DNA from 4 places in the Paenibacillus sp. FSL K6-2441 genome. Region 3 is predicted to be linked to each of the others. Evidence: riboswitches for the same ligand, from Rfam matches in the RefSeq annotation. Region 3 holds a riboswitch; each other region holds the start of a gene.
The links. Region 3 has a riboswitch for thiamine pyrophosphate ahead of NSQ80_RS02775 (ABC transporter substrate-binding protein). Riboswitches for the same ligand answer to the same signal wherever they lie in the genome.
Positions count from the first base shown of each region.

Region 1: it holds a riboswitch for thiamine pyrophosphate, as region 3 does, so the genes downstream of both, NSQ80_RS16550 (ECF transporter S component) here and NSQ80_RS02775 (ABC transporter substrate-binding protein) in region 3, are expected to answer to the same signal.
Region 2: it holds a riboswitch for thiamine pyrophosphate, as region 3 does, so the genes downstream of both, tenA (thiaminase II) here and NSQ80_RS02775 (ABC transporter substrate-binding protein) in region 3, are expected to answer to the same signal.
Region 4: it holds a riboswitch for thiamine pyrophosphate, as region 3 does, so the genes downstream of both, NSQ80_RS14530 (thiamine phosphate synthase) here and NSQ80_RS02775 (ABC transporter substrate-binding protein) in region 3, are expected to answer to the same signal.

Region 1 covers NZ_CP150174.1:3,595,389-3,602,592, reverse strand. Annotated here, with positions in the region: gene NSQ80_RS16575 (aminotransferase class I/II-fold pyridoxal phosphate-dependent enzyme) at 1-59, opposite strand, end outside; partial or broken gene NSQ80_RS16570 (pyridoxamine 5'-phosphate oxidase family protein) at 188-466, opposite strand; gene NSQ80_RS16565 (AraC family transcriptional regulator) at 710-1,495, shown strand; gene NSQ80_RS16560 (hypothetical protein) at 1,705-2,640, shown strand; gene asd (archaetidylserine decarboxylase) at 2,683-3,480, opposite strand; TPP riboswitch at 3,662-3,773, shown strand; gene NSQ80_RS16550 (ECF transporter S component) at 3,882-4,487, shown strand; gene NSQ80_RS16545 (ABC transporter ATP-binding protein) at 4,487-6,112, shown strand; gene NSQ80_RS16540 (energy-coupling factor transporter transmembrane component T) at 6,109-6,912, shown strand; gene NSQ80_RS16535 (YheC/YheD family protein) at 7,009-7,204, opposite strand, start outside.
Region 2 covers NZ_CP150174.1:2,643,521-2,650,724, forward strand. Annotated here, with positions in the region: gene NSQ80_RS12035 (hypothetical protein) at 1-44, opposite strand, end outside; gene NSQ80_RS12040 (histidine phosphatase family protein) at 160-759, opposite strand; gene NSQ80_RS12045 (zf-HC2 domain-containing protein) at 829-1,431, opposite strand; gene NSQ80_RS12050 (sigma-70 family RNA polymerase sigma factor) at 1,428-2,021, opposite strand; gene thiE (thiamine phosphate synthase) at 2,348-3,034, opposite strand; gene thiD (bifunctional hydroxymethylpyrimidine kinase/phosphomethylpyrimidine kinase) at 3,031-3,849, opposite strand; gene thiM (hydroxyethylthiazole kinase) at 3,846-4,694, opposite strand; gene tenA (thiaminase II) at 4,760-5,446, opposite strand; TPP riboswitch at 5,602-5,705, opposite strand; gene NSQ80_RS12075 (hypothetical protein) at 5,936-6,238, shown strand; gene NSQ80_RS12080 (hypothetical protein) at 6,352-6,474, shown strand; gene NSQ80_RS12085 (alpha-mannosidase) at 6,498-7,204, opposite strand, start outside.
Region 3 covers NZ_CP150174.1:659,803-667,006, forward strand. Annotated here, with positions in the region: gene NSQ80_RS02750 (HD domain-containing phosphohydrolase) at 1-254, shown strand, start outside; gene NSQ80_RS02755 (hypothetical protein) at 280-615, shown strand; gene NSQ80_RS02760 (ABC transporter ATP-binding protein) at 635-1,450, opposite strand; gene NSQ80_RS02765 (ABC transporter permease) at 1,480-2,250, opposite strand; gene NSQ80_RS02770 (MTH1187 family thiamine-binding protein) at 2,247-2,540, opposite strand; gene NSQ80_RS02775 (ABC transporter substrate-binding protein) at 2,598-3,635, opposite strand; TPP riboswitch at 3,824-3,933, opposite strand; gene NSQ80_RS02780 (cold-shock protein) at 4,240-4,440, shown strand; gene NSQ80_RS02785 (cold-shock protein) at 4,613-4,834, shown strand; gene NSQ80_RS02790 (cytochrome c biogenesis protein CcdC) at 5,025-5,516, opposite strand; gene NSQ80_RS02795 (beta-propeller fold lactonase family protein) at 5,668-7,203, shown strand.
Region 4 covers NZ_CP150174.1:3,159,125-3,166,328, reverse strand. Annotated here, with positions in the region: gene NSQ80_RS14560 (AraC family transcriptional regulator) at 1-509, opposite strand, end outside; gene NSQ80_RS14555 (membrane protein) at 664-1,707, shown strand; gene NSQ80_RS14550 (helix-turn-helix transcriptional regulator) at 1,896-2,687, shown strand; gene thiH (2-iminoacetate synthase ThiH) at 2,756-3,871, opposite strand; gene NSQ80_RS14540 (thiazole synthase) at 3,875-4,654, opposite strand; gene thiS (sulfur carrier protein ThiS) at 4,659-4,862, opposite strand; gene NSQ80_RS14530 (thiamine phosphate synthase) at 4,868-5,512, opposite strand; TPP riboswitch at 5,627-5,729, opposite strand; gene NSQ80_RS14525 (aromatic acid exporter family protein) at 5,951-6,874, shown strand; partial or broken gene NSQ80_RS14520 (3-beta hydroxysteroid dehydrogenase) at 6,984-7,157, opposite strand.

The DNA.
Region 1 (7,204 bases), 1.7 Mb from region 3:
TACACGTGCCGGTTGCCGGATTTGACGCTCTCGTTTAACTGCTCCGCGAGTGGGTTCATCACATTCATCCTTCCAAATCGGTTTGATATTTTAGGACAGTAACGTCTTAAACTGCCTAACATTATATCATTTCGACTCGGGCACGTCACGGTGAAATCACAACGGATTTGGCTTATTTTTCTTAGTGGGCCGGGCAGGCCAGCTTGGGATCGGTAAAACACGACGGAATGATCGCATACTCCTTGGCTACCGTGAAGCAGACCTGCGGATCCCGAGTGATCTGCTTCATTTTCTCTCCGGCCAGACTTCCGTGAAAATAGAAATGCTCGCCATCATAAACGAATTTGAGCGGCGTGACCCGGCTCCAGCCGTCCTCGCCTACCGTACCGAGAAAACCGAAGCTCATCTCCTGCAAAAACTCGCGAATTTCCGCCTCTTCTGTGATGCTAAATTCTTTTCTGCGCATGGATGGTTCCCCCTCCGATTGTTTGACATTCAGCTTACGCCGGAAATTGACAAGAAAAAAGAACCAATTTACATTTGAGGGTGTATTTCGAATGAAAGCGGCCTGGGGGGATATTTAAACCCGTGCGCTTTAAAGGTATAATAAAGGTGATAAACTTGTCCTCGTTATTAAAATAGGAGGGCAGGATACTGTACGGATCAGGCAAAATGATGCGTTTGTAGTTTTTTTATGGGGGGGAAGGACATGCTTCACGTTTCACCATCATCATTTGAATTGAAGCCGGCATTCGCCAAAATCGTATGCGAACCCGGTTGGAAATGGCACAAGCGGGAGAAGCCGTTGCAGAATTATGATCTCTTCTATGTGTGGAGCGGTGAAGGTACGGTTGTCCTGAACGACCAACCCATTCCGGTCAGTAAAGGCAGCTGCTTCCTGTTCCGAAAAGGGGATCACACCAGTGCCACGCACAACCCGCAGAAACCGCTGGTGCTGACGTACATTCATTTCGACGTCCATGAGCCCGTGACGGAAGTGCCGGGTCCCTACCGCGTACTGGAGGATACGCTGGATTTCGAATATATGTTGTCTCGTTACGTCCGTTTATTCTTGATGAAAGCCTATGCCGCCGAGGAGGAGGCCCAGCTGATTCTCAAGCAGCTGTTGATCCATTTGCTGCGGGAGGAGCGGCAAGTGCCGGTGGAGAAGAAGGTCAGCAACCAACTGCATGAAGTGATTCATGAAGTGGCGAATTATGTGCTGCAACATCCCGGACTTCCCCACAAAGTGCAGGATTTGGCTGCCCGGGCGGGCTTATCCCCGCGCTATTTCTCGATTAAATTCAAGGAAATTATCGGGATGTCCGTGCAGTCTTACATCATCAAGTCAAGGATCGACCGGGCGCAGCATTTGCTCCTGCATGCCGGCATGAATGTGACCGAGGTTGCGGATGCGCTGGGGTATCGGGATATCTTCTTCTTCAGTCGCCAGTTCAAACAATATACGGGAAAAAGCCCGTCCGAAATCCGCTAAGCAGGCTACTCTAATCTAACCCAACCCACCCTAAAGTTAAATAAGCTTCATTTATCGACCGCCGGGCTTCATGCTCGGCGGTTTTTCCGCTTGCCCTGCGAACCGTCTCCTTGACCAAAGTCTAGGGAGCAAACCGGTCCCGCGCCTGTGGTGGTTCACGGGAACCTTGATATAAGCTCAGGATAGATGGAAATAGAAGGAGGACGAAAATGCGAAAGAAACGTACATCCCAAATCGCATGGCTGGCGGCATCGGCCGTACTTCTGGCCCTGGCTTCAGGTTGCGGTCCGGCGGAAAATGAAACGCTGCAGCAGCAATGGGGGCAGACCTTGGGGAATACCGTTGATTCGATAAGCCAATCGATTAGCGAGACCGCGGCATCCGTGCAGCAGTCGGTGGCGCTGGCCGCAGACGAGTGGAAGGACGATTTGACGTTCACGGGACGCTCGCATGACCTTTCGACAAGCGAAGCCATCGGCAACGCCAGCAAGCTGCAGCTGGAGAATGCCGTAGGGCGTCTTGAGTTGAAGGAAGGCACGTCCGATCAGATCGTGGTGAAAGCGACCATCCAGGCCGCGGATCTGCCGGCACGTAAGGAGAAGCTGGATACGTTGTTTGAACAGAGCGAGGTGACCGTCACCTCTCAGGGCAATACGGCTCAGGTGCGCGTGCACGCCAAAGGCGCGCCGGACCAAAATTTATGGGATTGGGCGCAGAAGGAGCTGCATTTTACCGAATTCCGCATCGATTATGTCGTTGAGGTCCCTGCCGGGATTCAGGAGTTTGAAGTCACGAACCATGTCGGGGAGATCGCGGCGAGCGGGCTTACGGGAACCTACCGGCTGAAGGGAGAGGTCGGGTCGATTCGGGTCGAGGATGCCCGTCTGTCCGGGGATTCATCGATCCGTACAGCCACCGGCAGCATCAATCTAGATATTCTCACGCTGGATACGGGCGGTCAGCTTCAAGCCATCACCGATGTTGGCAGCATCACGGCAACGCTTGATCCGTCGTTAGCCTGCGATCTCGAAACGTCCAGCGAACTGGGCGAAGTCATTGGAGCCGCGAAGGGACGAAGCGAGCGGGGCGGCGGAGGGCCGTTGGTCGCGCTGGAGACTTCCATCGGCAGCATTACGGTGCAATAAAGGGGAAGAGCCGGCCGAAGCCGGCGGGCGATGATCACTGAATTAGCTTGGTTTTGCGGAGTTAAACCGGCCCAGCGCTTCGCCCATCCGTACCTTCTGTCCGGGCGCAAGTTCAGGCAATGGGGTGAAGGTGCCGTTCTGGGTGAGCAGAACGACGGTGGATCCAAACTCGAAATAAGCCAGGTCGTCGCCTTGCTCCCAGGATTTTGCCGAAGGGTCGGTGTACTGGATGCTGCTCACGTTCATCGCGCCGACCTTCACGAGGGCGATTTCCCCATAGTCGTGGGAAATGTAAGTGATCAAGCGTTCGTTTCGGCACAACACCTTCTTCATATGGCGCATGCCAAAATCGTTCACCGGGTAGACCCGGCCTTTGATGTGCTCGCATTCCAGCTTCTTGCCCGTCACGGGTGCGTGAATCCGGTGATAATCGGTAGGACTCAGATAAAGAACAAAGGCGTAACCGTGTTTGTACAATTCTACACGAGGGGAGCCGTCCAGCAGCGCTTCCAAGGAATAATCCTGTCCTTTGACGTTCAAGATCGTGCCGGATTGCACCTCGCCCATAAACGTAATCAGCGCGTCCACTGGACTGATCATCACTCCCGGCTCCGCGTGCAGCGGGCGCATGCCCGGCTTTAATTTGCGGGTGAAGAACTCGTTTAACGTGCGATATTCCCGAAGCTCCTTCTCCGCTTCATGCAGCGGAATGCCATACGATTTTGCGTAAAAAGGGATCATTGCTCGGCTAACCCCCGAATGGGAGAACTTGCCCATCAACCGGGATAACCATTTCCGGGAGGAGAGCTCTGTCATCCATTTCATCCATGTCGCGGCCAAATCGCATCCTCCTAGTCTGTCCAGTAATGCTGCATTGGTATTGATGAATTCGTTGCCACTTCCGCTTATCTTGACACAGAATCAGGCCGAAATCAATACAGGACGGGTAACTCCTAGTTTACAGATTTGTACAAATTTAGGCTTGATGCCTGGGCGGAGTTGGTGTATGTTTATATCAATCGCATAGGGATACGGGGGCTTGAGCGAATCAGGCTGAGATAGCGGCATATTGCGCCGCGGACCGTTAATCTGATCTGGATAATGCCAGCGTAGAGAATCGATCGTCCGGGACTTTTTGTGCCTATGTGCGCCCCCGTGACCTGACCGCCGTCTGAGCTTATTCAGGCGGTTTTTTTTACGATGCGAGGATTTAAACCAAATGATCAAGAGGAGAGATGAAGATGTCGGAGGTTGTTCAAAAAAGAACGGGGCGTGGCCTCAAGCTAAGCGATGTGCTGGTGATGGTGTTGGTTTCGTTGGTGCTGGGCGTGGTGTATCACTTCTGGAGCTCGGTGTACAATTTGTTCTCCCCCCTGTTCTTCCAGGCCGATGAACTGGTGTACGGAATGTGGTTCCTGGCTGCAACGCTGGTGTTCTTGCTGATCCGCAAACCGGGGGTGGCGTTGATCGCGGAGGTCGCTGCGGCCCATGTGGAAATTTTGTTCGGCAGCGAATGGGGAGTTCAGCTGATTCTTTACAGCGTGCTGCAAGGCTTAGGGGCGGAGCTGGTGTTCGCTGCGTTCCGGTATCGGAAATTTTCCGGCTCCGTTGCTGCATTAGCCGGGATCGGAGCTGCCGTGGGTTCGGTTATCCCGGATTTCTTCTACGGATATGTGCAGGATTACGAGCCATGGCTCTTGACCGCCAAATATGCGATGCGGGCCGTCAGCTCGGCGCTGATCTGCGGGTACTTCGCTTATGCCGTTGTGAAGGCCGTAGAGGCGACAGGGGTTACGACGCTGCTGCGACCGGTTGATCCGAAAGACTATGCGGCGTTGAATGACTGATGCGGAAGGAAACGACGGCAGCTGAGGTCCGGGAGCTGCGGCTCAAGTTCCCGGGTGAAGACCGGTTTGTGTTTAAGGATTTGGATTTCTCGGTGCGGCGCGGGGAGCATGTGCTGCTGCTGGGTCCCAGCGGATGCGGCAAATCGACGCTGCTCCAGGTGCTGAGCGGCATCATTCCAGACTTGGTAGAGATTCCGATGCGCACGTCCGCGCAGCAGCTTCCCTCGTCGTGGCGCTTTCTGTTCCAGGATCCGGATACGCAGTTTTGTATGCCTTATGTGGATGAGGAGTTGGCTTTTGCCTTAGAAAATTTAGGCGTGCCGAAGCAGGATATGCCCGCGCGGATGCAGGCCGCATTGGCCAAGGTGGGCCTGGACCTGCCTGAGATCCATGTGCCGATCGATTCGCTGTCCCAAGGGATGAAGCAACGGTTGGCGCTCGCATCGGTGCTGCTTGGCGATCCGGAGGTGCTGCTGCTGGATGAGCCTTCGGCTTTGCTGGACCCGCAGGGCCGCGAGCAAATCTGGCAAGCGATCGCCAAGGTGGCCGAGGATCGCACCTTGATTATCGTGGAGCACCGGATCGAGGAGTTGACGGCACTGGGGCTCGTTGACCGCGTCGTGTTGTTTGGACCGGACGGGCAGGTGCTGGGCGAGGGGGCACCGGACGTAGTGTTTGACACGTACCGTTCCGAGCTCATTGAGTTTGGGATCTGGTATCCCGGCGTCTGGGAGGCGTATTTTGCCACCGAAGCCGGCCGTCGATTGCTAGAGCCGGTGAAAGATGAACGGCGATTGGATGGACCTGCCGCCGTGGAACTGACCGATTTTTGCGGGTTCCGGCAAGGGCGGCCGGTGATTGAAGTCGGGCAAGCCGCCGTGTATCCCGGGGATTGGATTGCGATCACAGGACCTAACGGTGCTGGGAAAAGCTCGCTGTTGCTCAGCCTGATCGGCTTGTTGCCATCAGAGGGAGCATTCGTGCTGCAGGGAAAGCGGATCGAGACAGGGAAGCTCAGCCGCCGTGCCCGCAGACGAATGCTGGAGTCGACCGCTCGTGAGATCGGATTTGTGTTCCAGAATCCGGAGTTTCAGTTTGTCGCCGATCGGGTGGTGGACGAAGTCGCCTTCTCGCTGAGGGAGGACGGACTTGGCGACGATGCGCTGAACCGTCGGGTGACGGCGTATCTGGAGCAGTTTGGTCTAACCGGCTTGGAGATGCGGCATCCTTACCAGTTGTCGCTGGGCCAGAAGCGGCGTCTTAGCGTGGCTGCGGCTGCGGTGCGCGAGCAACGGCTGCTGTTGCTAGATGAGCCGACCTTCGGCCAGGATGCGGCGAACACGTTCGCCATCCTGCAGCTATGCGAGGCGTTGCGCCGGCGCGGGACGGCGATTCTTATGGTTACCCATGAAGAGCGGATTGCGGAGCAGGTGGCCACCCAGCATTGGGAGGTGCGGGACGGACGGCTAACGTCGCAGCGGTTGACCCGGCGGGTGGATCGATCTCCGGCAGGTGCCGGTGAGTCACCTGGATCAAATGGATCGGCCGGACGGGGAGCGGATACCACCTCCGCGAAAATCAAACAACACGGGAGTTCCGGTCCAGAGGCGGTGATATCAAGATGAGACGTTTTCTGACCCCGAAGCGGCGGACTTGGCTGCACCAGGCGAATCCGGCCGCCAAGCTGGCGTTGATGATCCTGCTGTTTCTGCTGACGTTATTTACGCACCGGCTCGATTTTATTTTTTATCAGGCGATCTTGTTTACGTTCCTGCTGTTCCTGTTCAGCGGATATGAGCCCTGGAAAGTCGCCTTGCTTCTGTTCCCCTTTGCACTGATTTTTGCCTCCTCAGCGGCGACGATGATTCTGTTTGGCAAAGGGACGGAAATTTGGTGGTCGTGGGGATTGTTCCGCATCTCCGAAGAAAGCTTTTACCGGGGGATTCATATCGGGTTTAAAGCGGTGGCCTTTGCCGCCGAAGGGCTGTTGTTCGTGTTGACGACTCCTTCGGTCGCCTTGTTTTACGCGCTGATGCAGCAGGCGAAGCTGCCGCCAAAATACGCCTACAGCTTTATGGCCTCGGTCCGGCTACTTCCCATGGTCTGGGAGGAGCTGCTTGTCCGACGCAATGCGCTGCTGATCCGCGGCGTTCGCCGTCCGCGCGGACTGCCCGGCCTTGTCGCGCATGCGAAGCTGTATGCTGTGCCGCTGCTATCCCAGAGCATCCGGCGGGCCCATCGCGTTGCTGTCGCCATGGAAGCGAAAGCGTTCGACGGGAATCGGCCGCGCACGTATTATTACCCGACTTCCTATTCCCGGTACGATGTGCTGACATTGCTGCTCATCGCCTTGTTTGCGGCTGCAGCTTACTTGCTGGCGGTCTTGTACCCGCCATTTCACATTGCGGATGTCCGTTATCATTAAATCTATGAAACGAAAGGGCATGATTCCTTCCGGAGGCGGTTTGCAGCCTGCTCTGTGGAGAGGAATCTGCCCTTTTTTTGGGCTTTGGTCATTTGGCTAGGCCCGGTCCGATTGGTCTAACAAATAACGGGCGTAAGCCATCGGCTGACGATACGAATCCTTCCAAGCATCCAGCAATCCGGCTTTTCGAAAGCCGTAACGCTGGTCACGCCCATTGCATTCGATAAAGTAAGGCTTCCCGCTTGCGGTTAAGCCAATGTCCAGCCCCAGGTCGGCGAGATGCGGGAGACGG
Region 2 (7,204 bases), 2.0 Mb from region 3:
AGTTGTCCGATATCGGCATAAGTGAGCATATCCGCAAGATTCATAGTTTTACCGCCTCGCCGTTTTAATCCCATTATGGGAAGGTTTTCCGGCGTTTATTCCCTGAAAGCAAAATTATTCCATGAAATAGGCAAAAAAAAGAAACCGGCCTAAGCCGATTTACTTTGGTTCCTGGACGCTTTCCTGCAGATGACGCGTACAATTATAAAGCCGCAGGTCCCAGGATTGCTCGTTTTTCTCCAGAATGGTGAGCGATAAGTTGCCGATGCGCTCCTGGCATCTCTCCTGATACAAGGCAATGTATAACTGAGCCAACAGGCCGCCGTGGGTAACGACCAGGATGTTATTCGACGGGTAACGCTCCGCCAAATCGGTCATAAAAGACAAGGCCCGCTGACGAATCTCTTCATCCTTCTCCTGCCCGAGTTCATGGCGATCCCAATCTTTTCCCCATAAGGCTTCCCTTTCTGTTAGCGTCAGCCCCTCAACCTTGCCAAACGACCGTTCCATCAACCGTGGATCCGGATCGTATAGCGGAATCCCGAGCGCATCGGCGATGATCGAACCGGTCTCCCGCGCCCGTGACAACGTGCTCGTCAGGACGAAATCCCAGCGGTATTCGTTTTCCTCCTTCAATCTTCTGCCCAGCAGCTCGGCTTGACGCCGTCCCTCATCGTTTAACGGAATATCGCTTTGTCCTTGAATTCTTCCGATTGCGTTCCAATCGGTAAGTCCATGGCGAATCAACCCAACGAGCATAATCATCCCCCTTTAGATGTAAAAACGCCCCGCCCGCTCCGAAAGCGGGAGAAGCGTTAGGACCCAAGTTTATCTTTTGGTTCGGCGCAGCCCTTTCCAGGAAAAGAGTGCCAGCAGCATACCGCCCATGGACAGGTACATCCAATATTGCGGATAGGCCGGACCCATTTGTACCGCAAAAGGCTCTACAATCCCACGCGAGACGCTAGTTAAGGCGATTGAGAAATCCTCATACGTATCCGACTCCGATCCCGCTACCACAACGGCGGCCGGGAGAATCCCGGTCGTCGGCTCGGCACTTTTCTGGTCCGTCGTAAAATGATCCATCAGCAGGAATCCAAAACTAAAGACGAAGATCGCAAGGAAGCTGGCGGCCCAAATCACCACCCGCCGCCGAATACGACGGGTCACGCCGCGCTTCACATCGGGAGCCAGCCAAGGCGATTCGGCATAAATCCGGTCCATCACTCGCCGGTTGACCGCTTCCGCTTGCTCTTCTGTCACTTCGATCGGTATGTACTGCAGCATGTCCAGGCATTCTTCCCATTGTTGGTATTCGCCCGCGCAAGACTCGCAGCCCAAAAGATGCTGTTCCAGCATTAGCCGCTGTGGGTGTTGTTCGGGCAAGTCCCGTAACAATCCGAACAATTCTTGGGCCTCTTTACAATTCATCTGCTTTTCATCCCTTCGTAATGCTCGTAGATGGGTTCATAAAAGTAGGGTTCAAGCTGACTCTTTACACTGCTGCGCGCCCGGAACAATAGCGACTTCACGGCGCTGACGCTTTGTCCCAGTATGTTTGCGATCTCCTGGTAATCCAATTGATCGTATTCACGCAAGATCAAAGCTGACCTTTGCTTCTCCGGCAAATTGTTGATTGCTTCTCTCACCATGCCCACTTTCTCGTTCCGCAATACCGCTTGCTCCGGGGCGACTTCGCTTGGGGCTACGGGAATAATCCCGCTTTCCTCCAAGGGGACGTTGCCGTTTCGTTGCTTGCGGAGCTCGCTGAGCACCGTGTTACGGGCAATCGTATACAACCAGGTTGAGAAAGAAGCATCCAGCTCTCTAAAGGAATGCAAGCTGCGAAATGCTTTATAGAACGTTTCCGAGCATAAATCTTCAGCAAGCAGCTCTAAATGAGCGCTCTTTAACATGTGATACACGAAAGCTAGAATCTTCCGCTGATACCTTCGCATCAGCTCCGAGTACAGTTCCGTGTTACCTTCCTTAATTTCGCGAATCATTTGGGAATCCGTCATTTAGGTGCGATCCTCCTCGCGCTTCCATGGGCCATCTTCCCGTTCGATTCTTTCCTAAATTATTACCGAACAGGGGCGAAAAAGTTGCGGTGATCTATGTAACATAAACTAAAAAATATCATACCAACAAGACAGCAAATTAACAGCATTGCCAAACATTGAGGATATTATACCATAGGAGTAGGAATTAAAAAAATATGCGTTCACGCATTATTCATGACAAAAGCGAAATTAATACGAATCCCCTTTACCATATGATCCACAAATTCCCAGACCCTTGCCTGGGGCAAGGGTCTGGTCTGCGTATTGCGTATATGATGAAGCTCTCAAGTTGTGCTTGTGCCGGCATCCGTTGTCGCGTATAACTGCGCAGCGGCTTGGCGGACGTCATCCGCCAAGGTTATGGCGGAGATCACGGCAACGCCATCGGCACCGGCGCGAATCACGTCGCCGGCTGTTTCGGCCGTAATGCCGCCGATGCCAACCAGCGGCAAGGTGATCCCGCGGTCGCGAAGCTCGCGGAGAATCGCCGGCCCTTGCGGCGCTTTGGCGTCCGCCTTCGAGGCCGTGGGGTAGATCGGCCCGATGCCGAGGTAATCGGCGCCATGCCGCACGGCGGCCTCCGCCTCGGCGAACGTGTGCGCGGAGACGCCGAGAATGCGGTCGCCGATCCGGGCGCGGACCTGCGCGGCCGCCTCGTCCTCCTGGCCGACGTGAACGCCGTCGGCACCGATCGCAAGGGCCAGTTCCACGTCGTCATTGACGAGGAACGGCACGCCCCGCCGGCGGCATGCGGCCAGCAGCTGGACGGCAAGCGCCCGCAGCGGCTCCCCGGTGAGCGCTCCCGGTCCTTTCTCGCGGAACTGCACCAGCGTCACGCCGCCGTCCAACGCCGCCTCCAATACGCGGAGCGGATGATCGCGGCAGTTCGGGCTGCCAAGGACCAGATACGTGCGCAGCAGCTTGCGCATCCAATCCGCCGCAATCCGCCCGCTTCCGACCCCGCCGCTCATCGGGACGCTCCTTGCAGCCGGCGATAGGCAAAATGGTTGGTCGGGCCGTGCCCTTGCCCCAATCCAAGCTCATGCTCAATCGCCGCCTGAATGAAGGCTCGCGCGGTTCGCACCGCCTCGAAGGCCGGTGTTCCTTTAGCAAGCTCTGCCGTCAAAGCGGCCGAGAACGTGCAGCCTGTGCCGTGCGTTTGTGACGTAGGGATCCGCCGCTCCACCAGTTCGCTGAAGGTCGCGCCGTCATAATACAAATCCACGACCTGCTCGCCGGCAGCGGCATCATGCCCTCCTTTGATGACGACCTGCTGCGCCCCGTAAGCACAGATCCGTTTTGCTGCCTCGCGGCGGTCCTCCATGCTGCGGATGGACAGGCCGGACAGCACCTCCGCTTCGGGAAGGTTCGGCGTTACGATGTACGCCAGCGGCAGCAGCTGCGAGCGCAACGCCTGCACCGCTTCCGTCTGGAGCAAGGAAGCTCCGCCTTTGGCGATCATCACCGGGTCGACAACGACCCGGTTCCAGCCGAACGCGCGGATTTGCGCGGCCACCGCCCCAATGATTTCGGCGCTGAACAGCATTCCGGTCTTTAGCGCATCTACGCCGAGGTCGGAGCCAACCGCATCGATTTGCTCTGCCGCAGCTTCCGGAGGCAGCGGATAGACGTTGGACACGCCCAGCGTGTTCTGAACCGTCACGGCGGTGATCGCCGACATCCCGAATACACCCAGCTCCTGGAACGTTTTCAGGTCGGCCTGGATGCCAGCCCCGCCGCCGCTGTCCGACCCGGCAATCGTTAAGGCTCTAGCGATCTGGCTCATCCGACCCACCATCCGCCGGCTCCGGTCGCCTGAAATTCACGCACTGCCGCGTGCCCTTTGAGCGAGTGCGGGTGCAGCTTCGCCAGCTCGTCGAGGAACGCGATCTGGAAGCTGCCCGGGCCGGCCGAAGCCGTCCGCTCGGCGGCACGGGACGCGGCAGCGCCATAGAACGCCAGCCCGGCGGTGCCGGCCAGCAGCAGATCGCGCTCCACCGCGGCGAAAGCCCCCAACACCGACGTCAGCAGGCAGCCCGTGCCGGTCACCTGGGTGAGCAGCGCGTCGCCGCCGCTCACGATCCGGCACTGCAGCCCGTCGGTGATGACATCTTCACGGCCGGTGATCGCCACGACCGTGTTCAGCGCCCGCGCGGCCCGCACCGCGAGCTCGGCCGCCTCGGCGCTCGCGGTGTCGCCGGCGTCGACGCCCTTGATCTCGCGGGATTCCCCGACGAGATGGGCGATCTCCGCCGCGTTGCCGCGCACGAGCGACACCTTCACCTCGCGCAGGATGCTCAGCGCCGACTCGGTCCGGAAGGCGGTAGCTCCCGCGCCCACCGGGTCAAGCAGCACCGGCACGCCGTGGGCGTTCGCCGACTGGCCGGCAAGGATCATCGCCTCCACCTGCGGCGTCGACAACGTGCCGATGTTAAGGACAAGCGCGCCGGCGATCTTGGCCATATCGGCCACCTCCTCCGGCGCATACGCCATGACCGGCGACGCGCCAAGCGCGTACAAGCCGTTCGCCGTAAAATTCGTGACAACCACGTTCGTGATGTTATGAACGAGCGGTTTCGTATTTTGCACCTTTTGCAGCACTTCGGATAGCTCTTTTTCCAGCAAACTCATATAAGTTCAACCTCTCTTTCGATCATTTGGCTTTGGGCATGGATGGATAGCGAATCGGCGCGGAGTTACAGCTGAAGCACCGGCACCGCAACCGGCCAATCTTCCAACCGATACGCCATATCCCAGAAGAGATATTCGAGCTGGCAGCTCTGCAAAAAATGCTCGGTCATGCGTTGACGCTCCGCCGCATTGGCGGTTTCCGCCCATTGGTCCAACGCCCGCATGAACTTCTCTGTGACGCCTCCTGCCCGTTGACCGTAAAAAGTGATCCACTCATAGTACGGATGCTCCGGCGTCGGCTGCACTTCCTCCAACAGCTTCTTGCCAATCTCCAGATAAGTCCACGGACAAGGCAGGAGCACGGCGTATATTTCTCCCAAACTTCCTTCGTGGGCCACCGTCAGCATATGACGGATATAATGATGAGCCGAAGGGGCTAGCGGAAAGCCTTGCAAATCTTCAAATTTCACCCCGGCCACCCGGCAAAAATTGTGATGCGGATGAATCTCACTGTTTAAAATGAAATCGATCTGTTGATTGAACAACGCAATCTCCTCGCGGGTCTGGCACTTGGAAATCGCGATCCCGTAAATTCGCATGTAAGCATTCAGATACTCAAAATCTTGCTTGACGTAATGAATGAGCTGTTCTTTCTGTAACCGGCCTTCCGCAATACCTCTGACAAAGGGATGATCAAATATCGCTTGATAAATTCCGTCCGCCTTCCTACGCAACTCTTGAGAAAATCCCAACTTCTCCACCTCCACAAATTTTGGCAAGGAAATCCTCTGAGAGGACAACGGCAAACCGAGCTGCCAGAGCACGCAAAAAAGCCGCTCCGTAGAGGGAGCGGCTGGATGAACCCTAGGCATACCGATATACTCATGGCAGCCTAAGCGCATGTCACTTGGGGCCGGCTCCACTTTCCTACGCTAGTATGAACTAGATCAGGTTCAAAGGGTCCAAGATGATCTCTTGTCTCAGCCGATGACGGCGCCCCTAGTGGATTTCCTATGCAATTCAATTATTACTCTACCGGTCCCTGCCTGGATTGTCAATCCCGTCCAGATGGTGGAATAGGTGGATCGTTTGCGTCTCTTCGTCTACACCAACCCCGCGCGGTTGCATAGCATAAATAACAGGGCACTCCTAGGAATCGATTTAGGATCGATTTCGGGATCGGTTCGACCTGTTCCCCATGACAAGCAACTGGACTCCATCAAGTTAAGGAAGGTAAAGCCATGAACTCAGCCGGAAAGAACAAGTCCTCGTCTTCCAGCAAGAAAAACGGCAAAAAAGGCGGCTTCCGGCCTAAAACCCCGGAATACACCGTAGCTGCGCTGCTGCTCTCCGGCAAACTACGCGTGGATTCCGTCCAGTTATACCGAAACGCGACCATGTTCGTCTCCTTGGTTGGCGAGTACAAAACGATCAGCAGCGACGCGAACGCCGATAAACTGCTGAATTTCCTCAATGAAAACGGGGATCTCACCATCAACGACATCATTAATGCCATGAAGAAAAAAGCGGACAGTTCCTCCTAATGCTGGCGTTCGTTGTCGTAAGCCGGAGTTGCTCCAAATGCCTGTTCATTTCAGCGGACGCCAAATGGAGATTGTACGCTTTGAACTTAATTACGATTACGGGGGTTTGCCACATGGGTCAATTTGACGGCGAAGGTTTTTCCGAATTGATTGTGATCATTATTCTGGTGGTTTTATTTTTCTATGGTTCCAACGATATTGAAACGCTAACAGGCGCCCCCACTTCCGACAACTGAGGAGGCGCCCGTTTCGCCCATCTTTATTTCAACTGAAGACGAATCGTCTTGATTTCATAAGGCGTCACTGTCAGCTCAATCGTATCTGCGGAGGACAGCTCTCCGGCCGGACGTTCCATCAGGTCGGTTTCCTGCCAGGACGCCACGGGCACTCCGACGTGTAACCGGACGCGGCCCCGGCCGCCCTTATATTCATGGAAACGGACGATCACGCTATCGTCGTCTTCCGCTTTTTTCACCGCATCGATGACGACATCCGCACTGCCGCTCGTTTGAAGCAAGGAGAACGACGGAGTATGAGCCGTACCTGGCGTAGCGTATACCGGTTGATTCAGGAGCGCTGCCGCCTGCACGGTACCGCCTTCGGACCAATCCCCCTCATGCGGATACAGCGCATACGTAAATTCATGCTCGCCGCGATCCGCCTGCGGGTCTGGGTACGTTGCCGATTTCAGCAGCGACAGGCGTATCACATGATCCTTAATGTCATGCCCGTACTTGCAATCATTCAGCAGACTAACCCCATAGCCGCGCTCCGACAAATCCACCCATTGATGCCCGACCGTTTCGAAGCGGGCGAAATCCCACGACGTGTTCCAATGCGTTGGGCGCTTCACATTGCCATACTGAATGTCGTAAGTCGCTTCCGTCGCCCGAATGTCCACTGGAAAAGCAACCTTCAGCAGCTGCTGACGTTCCTGCCAATCCACCCAAGTCCGGAAATCGATCC
Region 3 (7,204 bases):
ATGAGCGTTGGGACGGGGCGGGGTACCCGGATGGGCTGAAGGGGAAACAAATCCCCTATAAGGCGAGAATTTGCGCGGTGGTTGACGCCTTCGATTCGATGACATCGGACCGGCATTACCGGGAACGGAAGCTGACTATGGCTGAAGCCAAGCTGGAATTGCACCAACATCGTGAGACCCAATTCGATCCGGAAGTAGTGGATGCGTTAATGGAGCTTTCCGATGAAATGCTGAATATTTACTCCATTATGTAATCAGCGGATATCAGGGGGAATGGACATGGAAAAAAGGTCCTGGAGCCGTCCCGTTACTCCGGAGGAACTGGAGGAAGCCAACCGGACAGGGAGGACTTTGCTCTACCTGCGCGTGACCTTAATTCCCGATTGTACACAGAAGCTGGAGCGATTCCGGCTGATTGACATGAAGTTAAGCGCCTATGAGCAGGTGCTGGACCGGACGCCGAATCTCTCAGATCCGGCGGAACCTTTAGAATCCATCGAATCGGTGACCTGGCTGATCGCCTTTGCAGGGGAAGCCAAGCATCTGCAACGATGGGTCGAACTGATGCTGGATGTGGATCAGGTGGAGGTTACTGAGGTTGCGATGGATTTCTAGCAGCAGGAGGAAGTCTGATTCAGACTCCTCCTGCTGCTGTTTTGCGTTGTTCCGCCGCCATCATGGCCGCAATCTCCCGTTTTAATCGCATAAAATCGGGATCCTCCGTCATTTCCTCGCGCCGCGGCCGGGGAAACGGCACCTGAATGGTATGCAGCACACGGGCTGGCCGGTTTGAAAATAAAACAATCGTGTCCGAGAGCATCAGTGCCTCCTCGATGCTGTGCGTAATCATCAGGACGGAGCGCTTATTCTCTTCCCAAATGTCCAGCAGCCAGCGCTGCATTTCGCTGCGCGTTAAGGCGTCCAGCGCACTAAACGGCTCGTCCAGGCACATCACTTCCTGGGGGGCGAGCAGGCCCCGCAGGAACGAAGCTCGCTGCTGCATGCCGCCGGATAACATATGGGGATAAGCCCGTTCAAACCCGCTTAACCCGGCTTTTTGGAGCCAGTGCTGGATGTCCGCACGGGAGCTCCGGCTTCCGGCCTCGGCGATTTCCTGCGCCAGCACGACGTTCTCCTCGATCGTCCGCCAAGGGAATAACGCCGGCTGCTGCGGCACGTAACTGATATGTCCGCGCTGGCCGGTGACTGGGCGTCCCTGAAGGAGCACTTCGCCTTGATCCGGCGCAGTCAGGCCGCCGATGACGTGAAACAGCGTGCTTTTGCCGCAGCCGGATGGGCCGATGATCGACACGAATTCGCCGGCCGGCACCCGCAGCGAAATGTCTTGAAGGACCGGGACCTCCCGGCGTCGGTCGCGGAACGTTTTATGGATCTGCCGGACCTCCAGCGCGGGGATGGCGTTATCTCTATGCGTTGATGCTTCGCTCATGAACCAAGCCTTCCTTTCCGTAAGCTGCCCTATCTCCGGTCGTTCGCCGGTTTATAGCGGACAAGCCATTTTTCCAACAAAGCGACGCAGGCGAACATCGCGAGGCTGATCGCCACGATGATGGCGATGGCGACAAAGATCTTATCCGTGCGGAACGACGCCTTCTGCAGCATCATATAGTAGCCGATGCCCTTGTCCGCGCCGATCCACTCGGCAATGACCGCCCCCATGACGCTGTATGTTGCGGCGATTTTCACCCCGGACATGATCGAAGGGATCGCGTAGGGCACCTCCAGCTTGCGGAAAATATCCGCCTTGGACGCACCGATCATTCGCATATAATCGAGCATCGCCCGATCCGTGCGGCTCAGTCCGTCCATGGCCGCCACGGCGACAGGGAAGAAGCAGACGAGCGTAATGACGATAATCTTCGGCAGGATGCCAAATCCAAACCAGATCATCAGCAGCGGCGCCAGCGCAATGGTTGGCACGTTTTGACTTAGGATGATCAGCGGATATAGCGACGCCTTCAGAAACGGGACATAATGCAGGACAAACGCCGTCAGCAAGCCTACGAGCGTCCCGATGGCAAAGCCGATAAGCATCAGCCGCAGCGTCGCCGCCGTGTGTTCCCCTAAGCTGGCCGCACCGGCAGCCGCTTCACGACCGATATCCACCGGGCTGGGGAGAATCCACTTCTCGATGTGGAACCAGGCGGTAGCGCCCTGCCAGATCAGCAAAAACAAGATGACCGCCACGAGGGGCGGCCAGATGCTGTGCCAAAGGCTGCGGAGATTCATGGCCGATATTTTTCAATCAGCTTATCCATGCTGACGCCTTTGGGATTGTACGAAATTTTAATTTGCGAAATGATGCCCGTACTGCCGAACTCAATGACGGCTTCGTTCATTTTCTTCACGATGGCCAGCAGCTCGTCGAGATCCCCCTCCATGGTCGTCTCCAGGGGGTTCACCTGATATTTGACCCCGGATGCTTGAATCACTTCAATGGCCCGGTCTACATAGGGAATGACGTCTTCGCCGTTGGGTGTCTTCGGAATGATCTGAATGCTTAATAACGCGTTTGGCATGGGTGGGTTCATCCTTTCGAATAGGGATTTGGCATCATTGGGTTAAAGTATAGTAAATTATTCGCTTGGCAAAAACTCGTTGGTAAAAGCGGCATCTACGTCAAGCGGTTTTTCCAGCAGCTTGCGCTCAAACATCCAATCGGAGTAGTTCTGCCACACTTCTTTCTTCTGCTCGCCCCAGCGCGGAGCATCGTCCTTGTATTTCGGGCTCAGCCATTTTTGACTGGCCACCACCAGGTCCTTGTCGAGCTCCGGTACGGCTTTCAACAGGATCTGCGCCGCTTCTTCCGGATGGTCGATCGCATAATTGTAACCTTTAGACACGGCCCGCATAAAAGCCTTTACCAGCTCGGGGTTGTCCTTGATCGTCTTCTCGTTTGTCACGAGTACCGGGGTGTAGTAGTCCAGCTTCTCGGAGAAATCCTTGACATACAGCATGTCGATCGGCTCGCCCCGCAGCTCGGCCTCAATGCCTGTCCAGGCGTAGAAAATCCAGGCAAAATCAATATCCCGCTTCACCGCCGTAAAATAATCGGCATCCCCGATATTAACGAATTTCACCTTGTTGACATCAGCGCCTTGCAGGTCCATGATCGATTGGATCACCGCTTGTTCCACCGGAGAGCCCCAGCCGCCGTAGGCTTTGCCTTCGAAGTCTTTAGGCGATTTAATATTCTTGTCTACGGGGGCAGCGAAGCCGGACGTATTGTGCTGAATGATCGCGGCAATCGAGACGAGCGGGACGCCTTGGATCCGGCTTTGCGTTACGTTCTCCTGCACGCTGACGCCAAACGGCACCTCTCCGGAGGCAACCATCGCCTCAGCACCGCCGGAACCGGGCAAGAGGATGTCCACATTCAGCCCTTCCTCGGCGAAATAGCCTTGATCCTTGGCGACGTAAAGCCCGGTGTGGTTCGTATTCGGGCTCCAGTCGAGCACGACTTTAACATCTTGCAGCTCTGTGTTAGAACCTTGATTTGGTGCGGCGGCTTCGGTATTTTGCCCGCTTGGGTTTCCGGCTTTCGCCTTCCCGGCGCTGTTCCCATTCGCTCCGCCGCAGGCGGACAATATCAGCAGCAAGCAACTGAGAAACATGGCCAGTGCGGTACGTACTTGAACTTTCACGACTTCTACTCTCCTTCGTTGGTGTAGATTTCCGCAGCTTGTTCTTGGTATAACCCTGGATGTGCGTCCTTAAGCGTAACTTCCAACTTCCGGATACAAAAAAACGTCCCGGATCCGGGACGCAATAGGCAATGGAAATGACATGTAGAATAAGTTCATCACCATGGTATGGCTCCCTACGCTGGCATTATCCAGATCAGGTTGAAGGGTCAGTATCTTGGAGGGATACACTCTCAGCCGGCCAATTCCAGCACCCCTGAACAATATGACTGCAGATTACATCTGTCATTATAGTTTTCGCCAACTGGATTTGTCCAGTCTTTCCGGACCAGCTTGCAAAAACCAGGGGATTTGCTTTTTATCTGGCAAAAGGATATAATGAGTTCAAATCATGGTTTTGAAAGAGGATATCATTCACGCATTGAAAAGGGTGTCACTTTATAAAACTGGAACTTTTTTCAATGTGTGAATTTTTTTTATACAAGTGGTGCATGTTCAATAAGGGTCAGCCTTTATTGAGCGACTTCTGTTAAAAAAATGAATCATGTTAATCTTGAAACAGGAGGTATTCCCCATGGAAACCGGAACAGTGAAATGGTTTAACGCTGAGAAAGGTTTTGGCTTCATCGAAGTGGAAGGCGGAAATGACGTATTCGTTCATTTCAGCGCAATCACCGGCGAAGGCTTCAAAACCCTCGACGAAGGCCAACGCGTACAATTCAACGTGGTTCAAGGCAACCGCGGCCCGCAAGCCGAGAACGTTGTAAAACTGTAAGTTAGTTAGGAACTGCTCTTAATGCGTGCTCGCATTAAGGGCAGTTTTTCTTCGCGAAGATCATTCATGAGGTTAATTTTTCAGAAGTCCGCTTCTGATGGTACATATAAAGCTGCAACAATTACATCGATTCACCTGGTTGGAACGTTCACCTTGAAGAGGAGGGGAATTTATGAACTACCGTAAAAAGACGTTAGAGGAAATTCCTGAGGAAAATACGCCGGTATGGACCTGCACTAGCGATGACTGCAACGGGTGGATGCGGGACAATTTCACCTTTGAATATAGCCCCGTATGTCCGCTCTGCTCGTCCGAGATGGTCATGGGGATGCGCATGCTCCCTCAACTGAGCAATCCAAGCTCCGATCAAAGATCGTCGTCCAAGAAGGCATAGGCGAAAGCTGCTGCCGGAATCGGAGAGCGCGGTGAGCAACAACAGCCGTATTCGCTTCATGCGAGTACGGCTGTTGTTGTATTCATCCGGGTGATAGATTGGAAAGTGATGCAAAAATAAAATCTCCATAAAAGGATTGCATCTATATAGAAAATTTAATATGTTTGAGGTGCTGCAACGGTTTCGTGAATCATGAGGAGGCGGTATTCCCGGTCATTGCCCGGTATTGCTTGAGCATATACAGCCGCCAGCGAATAATCATGCCGTAAGCGAGCAGGAAGAACAGCGCCGCGGTTTGCATGACGGAGACGTATTGTTCTACGGCCTCATGCAGCAAGAGACGGACGACAAGCAGTCCAATCAGGATAAAGATAAAGCTGCGGGAACGTTCCGCGTAAATTTCGCCGCCGATGTTCTCGAACTTGGTTGTCCGAATCAACGGATAGGAGAACAGGAGCCAACCGAAAGCGAAGGCGATTACGCCCCACAGGAGAGGAATGTGCGTTTCCGGCACAACAAACATGAAGAGGCCGGTTGCCATTCCTAGCGGGGGAATGATGATTTTCTTCACCGTGACAGGCCGACGACTGGCTTTCAGACGGATAAACAGAACAGCGACGGCCATGGCCATCGCACCAACGGTAAAGGCGGCTTGCATATAAGAGGGATTCATTAGGTTCATAGAGGTTCCCTTTCTGTAAGTATATAGTATGTATATATTGAGTATTTAGCGAAATGGAATAAAGTGACTAGCGAATAGCGATTCGCGAGAACATTATAACATACTCGTCTGCACTTGTTTCAAACTTGGTAAGGGAAGGGGAAGAAGGAAGATGAATAGCGAATTAACGGTCGCCGTCCATTGCTTGTTGTATTTAGATTCCAAGGAGGATCGCATGGCCAATAGCGAACAGATCGCCTGCAGCGTCGCGACCCATCCGGCCCGTGTACGTAAGGTGCTCAGCCTGCTTCGCCGCCACGACCTGGTGACGACGAAGGAAGGGGCCCGCGGCGGGTACTTGCTAAAGTGCGAGCTTTCGCAGGTTACTCTCGGCGATTTGTACCGCATCTTCGCTCAAGGATCGCTGCATCCCAACTGGTGTTCCGGCAGCGAGCACTCTTCCTGTAATATCTCCTCGAACATCCCTGCCGTGATGAACCAGATCTACAGCGGGGCAGAGAAACAGGTGGAGATGTTTTTTGATCGGCTTCCGTTGTCTGAAGTGAAGCAGATGCTGGATGAATTTGAGAAAGAGAAGGAAGAGAAATCGGTGAGCAAGGAAGCTGGACCGAATTGGCACTTTTTTGTGGGTTCTTATGCTGATCGCGGGGAGCCCGGAATTTATCTCTGCGAGCTGCAGAGGGATACCGGCGAGATGCGGGTTATCCACGAGACTGCGGGCCTCACCAACCCTTCCTTTGTGACCTTCGATGCGAAGGGTATGCGATTGTATGCGGTAAGTGAACAGACCGAAGGGCAGGTTGCTGGATTTGCGGTTGATCCTAAGGATGGGAAGCTGACGATGTTGCACAGCGAACGGGCAACGCATGGGGCCGACCCGTGCCATCTGGCTTTGAAATGTGGGCGGGATCCGTTTTTGCTGGTCGCCAACTATTCCAGCGGGCATGTGAATGCCTTTGCACTGGAAGCGGATGGGTCGTTAGGGGAAATGACGGCCCTGATCCGCCATGAGGGAAGTAGTGTAAACCAGGAGCGCCAGGAATCGGCTCATGCTCACAGCATTGTGCCTAGCCATGATGGACGGTTCGCCTTCGTCTCCGACCTGGGAACCGACCAGATAGTGATCTATCGGTTGGAGTGCGGACGGCTAGTAAAGCACGGGGTAACCCATTTGCCGCCGGGGACAGGTCCACGGCATTTCGTGCTCCATCCGTCGGAACGGTTTGCTTACGGCATGAACGAGTTGAACAATACGATGACGGCATATACTTTCGATCCGGTGGAGGGGCGGCTTGAGGCGATCCAGCACGTCAGCTCCCTGCCGGATGATTTCCGCGGGGAAAACTATCCGGCCGATATTCACTTCTCGCCGGACGGACGTTACGTATACGGCTCCAACCGCGGACATGACAGCATTGTCCGTTTCCGCATCGATCGGCACACCGGTCGCCTCGAGGACCCGGAATGGACGAGTGTGGGGGGCTGCTGGCCGCGGAACTTCGCCGTCCTGGACGACTATGTGCTGGTGGCGAATCAGTACAGCGGCAATATCGCCGCCTTGCGGCGTGATCCCGAGAGCGGCAGTCTGACGCCTGCGGTGCATAGCTTGAGTATCAGCAAACCCTCCTGCATTGAACCGCTGCCGGCAGACTTTGCCGTGGGTAAGCATCCGGCAGGTTCCATGTGAA
Region 4 (7,204 bases), 2.2 Mb from region 3:
CGGGACTCGTACTTCTCCTTGGTGGTACGGTCCATCGGCAGCGTGTCCACCGCCCTTTGCAGACTGCCGCACAGCTTTAAGATGCCGGCTTTCAGCAGCAGGGGATAGCCAGGTTTCTTTTCGTCTTTTTCCCGAATTAGCTCGTCCAGGATCGTTTTCACTGTTTCGAGCCCCGGAGTACCTGCCGGAATAAAAGGTGAGGCGAAGCGAAAGTCGGACGGCCAGCTTTTTGTCATCGTGATCCACTCCGGTTTGCAGATCAGAATGATAATTTCCGACTCCAACTCTCGGCTGTCAAAATAGTGGATATCGTTGCTGCCGCAGATAACCATGTCGCCTTGCCGAAGCAGGCGGATTTCTTCATTAACCCCAATCCGGATGGTGCCGGAGAGGACATAAATAAACTCGATTTCAGCATGGAAATGAGGATAAAACGTAATGTTCGTGCTCTGGTAGATATCCATCGGAAGCTCGGGATCCAATTTCCAATTTTGATAGAACGATTTCACTTTTAGATCCCTCCGTGTCGTTAAAATCACATTCCCTCCTAAATGTACTGCATTTTGGCGGGAGATTCCTCTTTTTTGTTTCAAGAATAGATGGAAGAGCTTGGACATAGGATGAAATTGGGAGAATTCAAAAAATGGAAATGAAGGTGGCAATATGAATGATCGATGGGTCAAAATATTTCAAATTGCCGTTACCTACATCGGTACGGTGGTCGGCGCCGGTTTTGCTTCGGGACAATCGATTATGCAATTTTTTACCCTTTATGGCTCGGTTGGCGCCGCAGGGATTATCATTTCGACGTTGCTCTTCATGTGGTTGGGGACGAAAATGATGATCTATGCCCATCGAATACAAGCATTTTCTTACCAGGAATTTAATGATCATCTGTTTGGCCGCCTGTTCGGCAAGGTTGCCAACTTCCTGACCCTGCTGATCCTGCTGGGGGTTACCGCCGTAATGCTATCCGGTACCGGTTCGATCTTTGCCGAGCAGCTTCAGCTGCCTTATCAACTCGGGATCATCGTGAGTATCGTCTTGAGCTATCTGGTGATGACAAAGGGGATGAACGGTATCGTGGTTGTGAATGTGCTGGTTGTGCCGATGATTCTTCTATTTACGAGCTTGATTGCGTTCCGCGCGATTGAGCCGGAAGGTCTGTTCGGGATCAACGGCTTCCAGCTGCAACAACTGGAAAGTTACAAGTGGGTGCTGAGCCCATTTGTGTATGCTGCCCTCAACTTTGCTTTTATCCAGGCTGTGTTGATTCCGCTGGGGAGCGAGGTTCAGGAGGAGAGTACATTAAAATGGGGCGGCTTTTGGGGTGGTATCGGGCTTGGCTCTATGCTGTTGATTTACCATATTGCTTTGAATTCCCGGATGCCTGAAATGCTTAGTTACGAGATTCCGATGGCGGTCATCGTCCGCGACCTCGGCCCGTTTCTGCATGTGCTGTTTCTGTTAGTGCTCTATGGCGAGATATTTACGACCCTGATCGGCAATGTCTTTGGCGTCACGCGACAGCTGCAAAGCCTCTATCAGGTGCCCAAAAACATGACCATGCTGATCATCTTAGTTGCTTGCTTTGTGATTAGCCAGGCTGGTTTTGCTTCCTTATTAACATACCTGTACCCCATGTTTGGATATATTGGGATGCTGCTGCTTATTTTATTGGCGTTCCGGCGGTTGCCTCTTCGTTAAGCTTCCTGTTTCCATGTGCTGCTGAAAATATCACGGAACCGATTTCCCGGCTCGTTTATACTTAGGAAAATCGACTATTTCCCGAGCAATAAAGCTGGTATTTAGCGATTCGCAACCTGTAGTTGACAGATTGCCAACTTCGCTTGGTCGATCGGTGACGGAGGAGCAGCTATGATGGAGGCGGGGTGATGAAGAATATGGATTTTGCAGATAAGCTGCAGAACTATCGGAGACAAAAAGGAATGTCCCAGGAAAAACTGGCGGAAGCGATCGGCGTATCACGCCAAGCGGTTTCGAAGTGGGAGTCGGGTCAGTCATACCCGGAAACGGATAAACTGATCGCATTATGCGAATTGTTTGAGGTTAGCATGGATCATTTGGTCCGGGGAGTGCCAACGGAAAAAAGGGAGCTTCCTCCGGAATCAAATGGATCGGCGATGTTCCGCTATCGATATCACTATGAATATAAAAGTGAAAGAACCTGGTTTGGCGTACCGCTTCTGCACATCAATGTGGGGCGCGGGATGTACGTGGCCAAAGGGATCATCGCGATCGGCAATATTTCCATCGGCGCTGTCTCCCTGGGGCTCATTGCGCTTGGCGGTTTAAGTCTGGGTGTGTTGGCGGCGGGGGTGATAAGTCTGGCTGCGATTGCCTTAGCCTTGATTCTGGCGTTGGGCGGCTTTGCGGCCGGTTTCATCGCAGCTGGAGGGGCCGCTGTTGGTGTGTTGGCTTTTGGCGGATTCGCCGTGGGCGTGTATTCCTTTGGCGGCCTAGCGATCGCATCGAGGATTGCCGTCGGAGGTTATGCCAGCGGGCACATCGCCATTGGTGATGCTGTACGCGGAACTTATTCAATGGCGATCCCAGACGGCGAATTTACCCACGTTCAGGCCGAACAGGTGAGGGCTTTGATCAACCAGGAATACCCAAAGATGTGGAAACCGCTGACAGAATGGATCGTTTCATTATTCCATTGATAGGATAAGTAGATGAGCCGGACATTTCCCTAGATATTAGGGAGGGTCCGGCTCGATTGATGTTCGCCCTAGCTTTCAGTTGGGACTAAGATATCCCAGTCTTTAAACACAGGCTGCAGTCCGTTTTGATAGAGCATTTCCCGGATTTCGGCTACGCTACGCTCATCGGATATTTGAAACTGCGGGGTGCCTCCGCCTTGGGAATGGCCCCCAACTGCCGTGGATACGCCGGCTGACATCTTGGTAACGCCAAGGTGAACCAGCCTGTCGCGTAATCGGGCAGGCTCCCGGCTGGATAAGGTGATCCCGGCCCGCGGCAGAAAGAGACGGTAGACGAGCATCACCTGTACCAAAGCCCGATCGGTCACCTGGGCATCCGGTTCGTAATCTCCGAGAAAAGGGCGGAAGCGCGGAATCGATAAGCTGATCTCACAACCTGGATACTTGGTTTGCAAATAATCCGCGTGCATGGCGGCAAAGAAGGCTTCCTGTCTCCAATCGTACAAGCCAAGTAATGCCCCGATATTCACGGCCCGGTAACCTGCAGCACATCCGCGTTCCGGGGCATCCAGCCGATTTCGATAATTGCGCTTGGGGCCTTTGATATGGAGCTTGGCATAGGTTTCCCGGTGGTAGACCTCTTGGAATACCGTCAGGCTGTCTACGCCTGCCGCAGCTAGCTCCTGATATTCGGAGACAGACAGCGGGTTCACCTCAATGCCGATGGATGAAAAATAATTGCGCAGCACCTTCACGCAGTCTCTTAAGTATTCGACCGGGGAATCTTTGCGGGATTCACCGGTTAACAGCAGGATATGACGGATCCCGGTTGCCGCAATCGCTTCAGCTTCCCGTTCGACCTCTTGCATGTCTAATTTTTTTCGCGGAAAATCATAGATCGAACTAAAGCTGCAATACTCACAGTGGTTCACACAATAATCGGACACATACATCGGGGTAAACAATTGGATTACGTTCCCGAACTGGCTTTGGGTGATCTGCTGTGCCCGTTGGGCCATCTCCTCCAAATGTCGATCAGCCGCTGGTGACAGCAAGGCTAGCAGATCCTCCGCATCAAGCTTAGGCTTGCTAAGCGCCCGCCTTACATCTGCATCGCTGTAACCTTGAAGCCGCTGTGGAAAGGGGAAGCCTTCCCAGGATTGGATTTTGTCATAGAAGCTCATCCCTTAGGCCTCCACTTCATCCAGAAATCCGGTTAGCGGGGAAGAGGCTACCGCGTTTTGCTCCACCGGTCCCAGCCCGGCCAAATGAGCTAGTCTGCCGGCCACTACGGCTGCGCGGAACGCTTCGGCCATCCCCAGCGGATCACGGGCGGTCGCAATCGCTGTGTTCAAGAGGACCGCCGCCGCTCCCATTTCCATCGCTTCCGCCGCCTCAGACGGCTTACCGATGCCGGCGTCAACGATCACCGGCAGGCCTGCTTCCTCGATCAGGATCTGAATCAGTTCCTTCGTCCGCAGACCGCGGTTACTGCCAATCGGTGAACCGAGCGGCATGACGGCAGCGGCTCCTGCATCCCTTAGCCGGAGAGCAGCCGACAAATCCGGGCTCATATAAGGAAGGACAACGAACCCTTCTGCGGCCAATACCTCGGTTGCTTTAATGGTTTCCACGTTGTCTGGCAGCAAATAACGTTGATCCTGGATGACCTCCAGTTTAATCCAATTGCCCATATCCGCCGCTCTGGCCAGCCTTGCGATGCGGATTGCTTCTTCTGCGTTGCGGGCACCGGAAGTGTTCGGCAGCAGCGTCATATGTGGAGGAATATGATGCAGCAGATTTTCCTCCTCCCAATCGGGATTCACTCTTCTTAAAGCGACAGTGATGACTTCTGCTCCTGAACGTTCGATCACTTCGGGAATTAAGGTGTTGCGGTTATATTTGCCAGTACCGATAAAGAGACGGCTGGACAACGCCTTGCCGCCTATATGGAATAAGTCCTGCATAGGATCAACCTCCCCCAACAAAATGGACTAGCTCAATACGATCCCCATCCGATAACGGGGTCACGTCATAGTCTTCCTTTCGTACAACTGTACCGTTTAGTTCAACCAACAGCTTTCGGTCCTTCCATGGGGGCTCTGCTAATAAATCGGCCAGTGTGACACAGCTTTCGTTGATCGTCGTCTCTTTCCCATTCAGACGAACCTGCACGTGGTTCACCTCCTTTCCAGCCAAGCTGCTTGCATCGCCTTGCGGTAAGCTTGGGCTTCTTCTGCCGGGTCCGGTGCATGAAACAACCTTGTCATGACGGCAATCCCTTGAGCGCCGCAGCGGATGATCTCTCCCGCTTGATCCGGTCGGATGCCTCCAATGGCGATCATCGGAACCGGGCAAGCCTTCGCCGTAGCAGTTAATGCCGCCAGCCCTCTGCCGGGAAGTCCGGGTTTGCTGGAGGTATCGTACACATGTCCGAACAGGCAATAATCCGCTCCATCTACGGCGGCCTGCACTGTTTCTTCCACCGAATGAACCGACCTGCCCAAGCGCATCCCGCTGGCTAACGGACGAGCGGAGTCCACCGGAAGACTATGGCCGGCTAAGTGGACATTCACTGCCCGCGCGGCCAAGGCCACGTCCAGCCGATCGTTCACGACAATTTTGTTCAGCGGAATGCCTGATTCGAACATTTGTTGAATGATCTCCAGCTGACCTTTCGCGGTGAGCTGCTTATCCCGCACATGAATGTAATCCAAGTAGGGAAGGGCCTTGAGGGATACCCTGAGCAGTTCGGATACGTGGATGGGAGAGATGGAGATCAGATGCAGTTCGGGTGCGGTTAGCGTTAATTTTTGGCTCGTCATATTCATCCCCTCTCAGGTTAGAAATCCAATGCAAAAAAGCCCCCTCCGTAAGGAGGGGGCTAAGTTCAGCAACAGAATGTATAAGCCTAAATAGACCTATTTTCCGGTTCATGTATGCTTTACTCTCCACTTCCCTACGCAGGTCTTAACCCGTTCAGGTTCAAAGGGTCCGAATCTTTCGATTCATCTCAGCCTTGCGGCTCCCCTAGTGTCGATCGATTTAGAATTGTCATGTTTACTATACACGGGGATCCAGATAATTACAACCGTTGAATTGGATTGGTGTTAAGCTGCCTGCTTTAAGCCGTTTCCAAGAAGTTTTCATGAAAATGTCACGATTTATCGCAAAAATAGCCGTTTTGTGATGTTTAATTAAATTGAAGCGAATTAAAAACATCCTCTATAATACGGTCGGAGCTTGATTGGGGAGTGATGAGATTGAAATGGACGATTGGTTTACGCAATCTCAAGACAGGGCTAGCCATCTGTTTGTGTGTGATCGTTGCAGCGTTATTGCGCCTGGAGTATCCTTTTTACGCCGCGATCGCAACGATCATTTCCATGGAAAATTCGGTCACCAACTCATTTACGGCCGGGAAACATCGGACGATGGGGACGTTTGTTGGGGCGATCGTGGGTGCAGGTTTCGCCATGATTGAGCCTGGGAACGCGGTGTATTGCGCGTTAGGCGTCATCGTCGTGATCTATGTCTGCAATTTGCTGAAATGGAATAAGTCGATATCCATCGGGTGTATCGTTTTTTTAGCCATTATGTTAAATCTTCAGCCGGGTGAAAGTCCGATTTTTTATGGGATTAACCGGATCACGGACACACTGGTTGGTATTGCTGTTGCTGTGATCGTCAATTTGGTCGTCTTCCCCCCTAAGCATGAGGCCGATTTGGAAAAGGCGCGGAAAGCCGTCGCTAAGCGGATGGCCGATTTATTCGGGCAGATCACGACGTGCCGGGAAGTCGTCGATTTGGAGAGTTTTCGTGCGGAGCTAAGTTGCCTGGAGAAATATTATCAGCTTTGCAAAGAGGAATTCCATCTGACTCGAGATCTCAGCGAATCGATGGAGCACATCGGCAAAGAAATTGAATCCTATCGCCATATCTATGAGCATTTGGTGATTTTGCAGCAGCTGCTTGCCGAGCATCGACTGTTGCTGGTCGAGGCCGATCATGAACGGAGCGACTCAGCAGAGGTAGGAAACCGTAGTGAAGAGCAGCAGTACAAGATCGAAACCGTCTATGAGTACCACGCGGATTGGATATACGCTGAGCTGCAGAAGCTGGGATTACCGCTTCCGATTAAGGAGCGGGGTCGTTTCCAGACGAAAGCGGAGCTTAAAATATCGTAACGTGGGTATGGTGCCTACGATTTTCTAACGAACAGGTAGAAAGGGGATGTCCCAAGAGCCGTTAAAGGCTTCTGGGGCATCCCTGCTTTTTTAAGCAAAATAGTGTCCTGATGGCACCAAGAAAACCGAAATGGGCATCAGCCTCTTCCGGTGTGATGCTGACCACAGGCACGTTTAATTGCCGCCCGATGACAGCAGCGATTTCGCGAAGCTGAATGCCTTCGTCGCCGGCACCAAGCAACCGTGAACCCGCTGGGGCGGACTCTACATCCGCTAGTATGAAAAAGAAGGGTTGCTGGATGAGATTGATGAAAATCAAAGGCTTTTAGT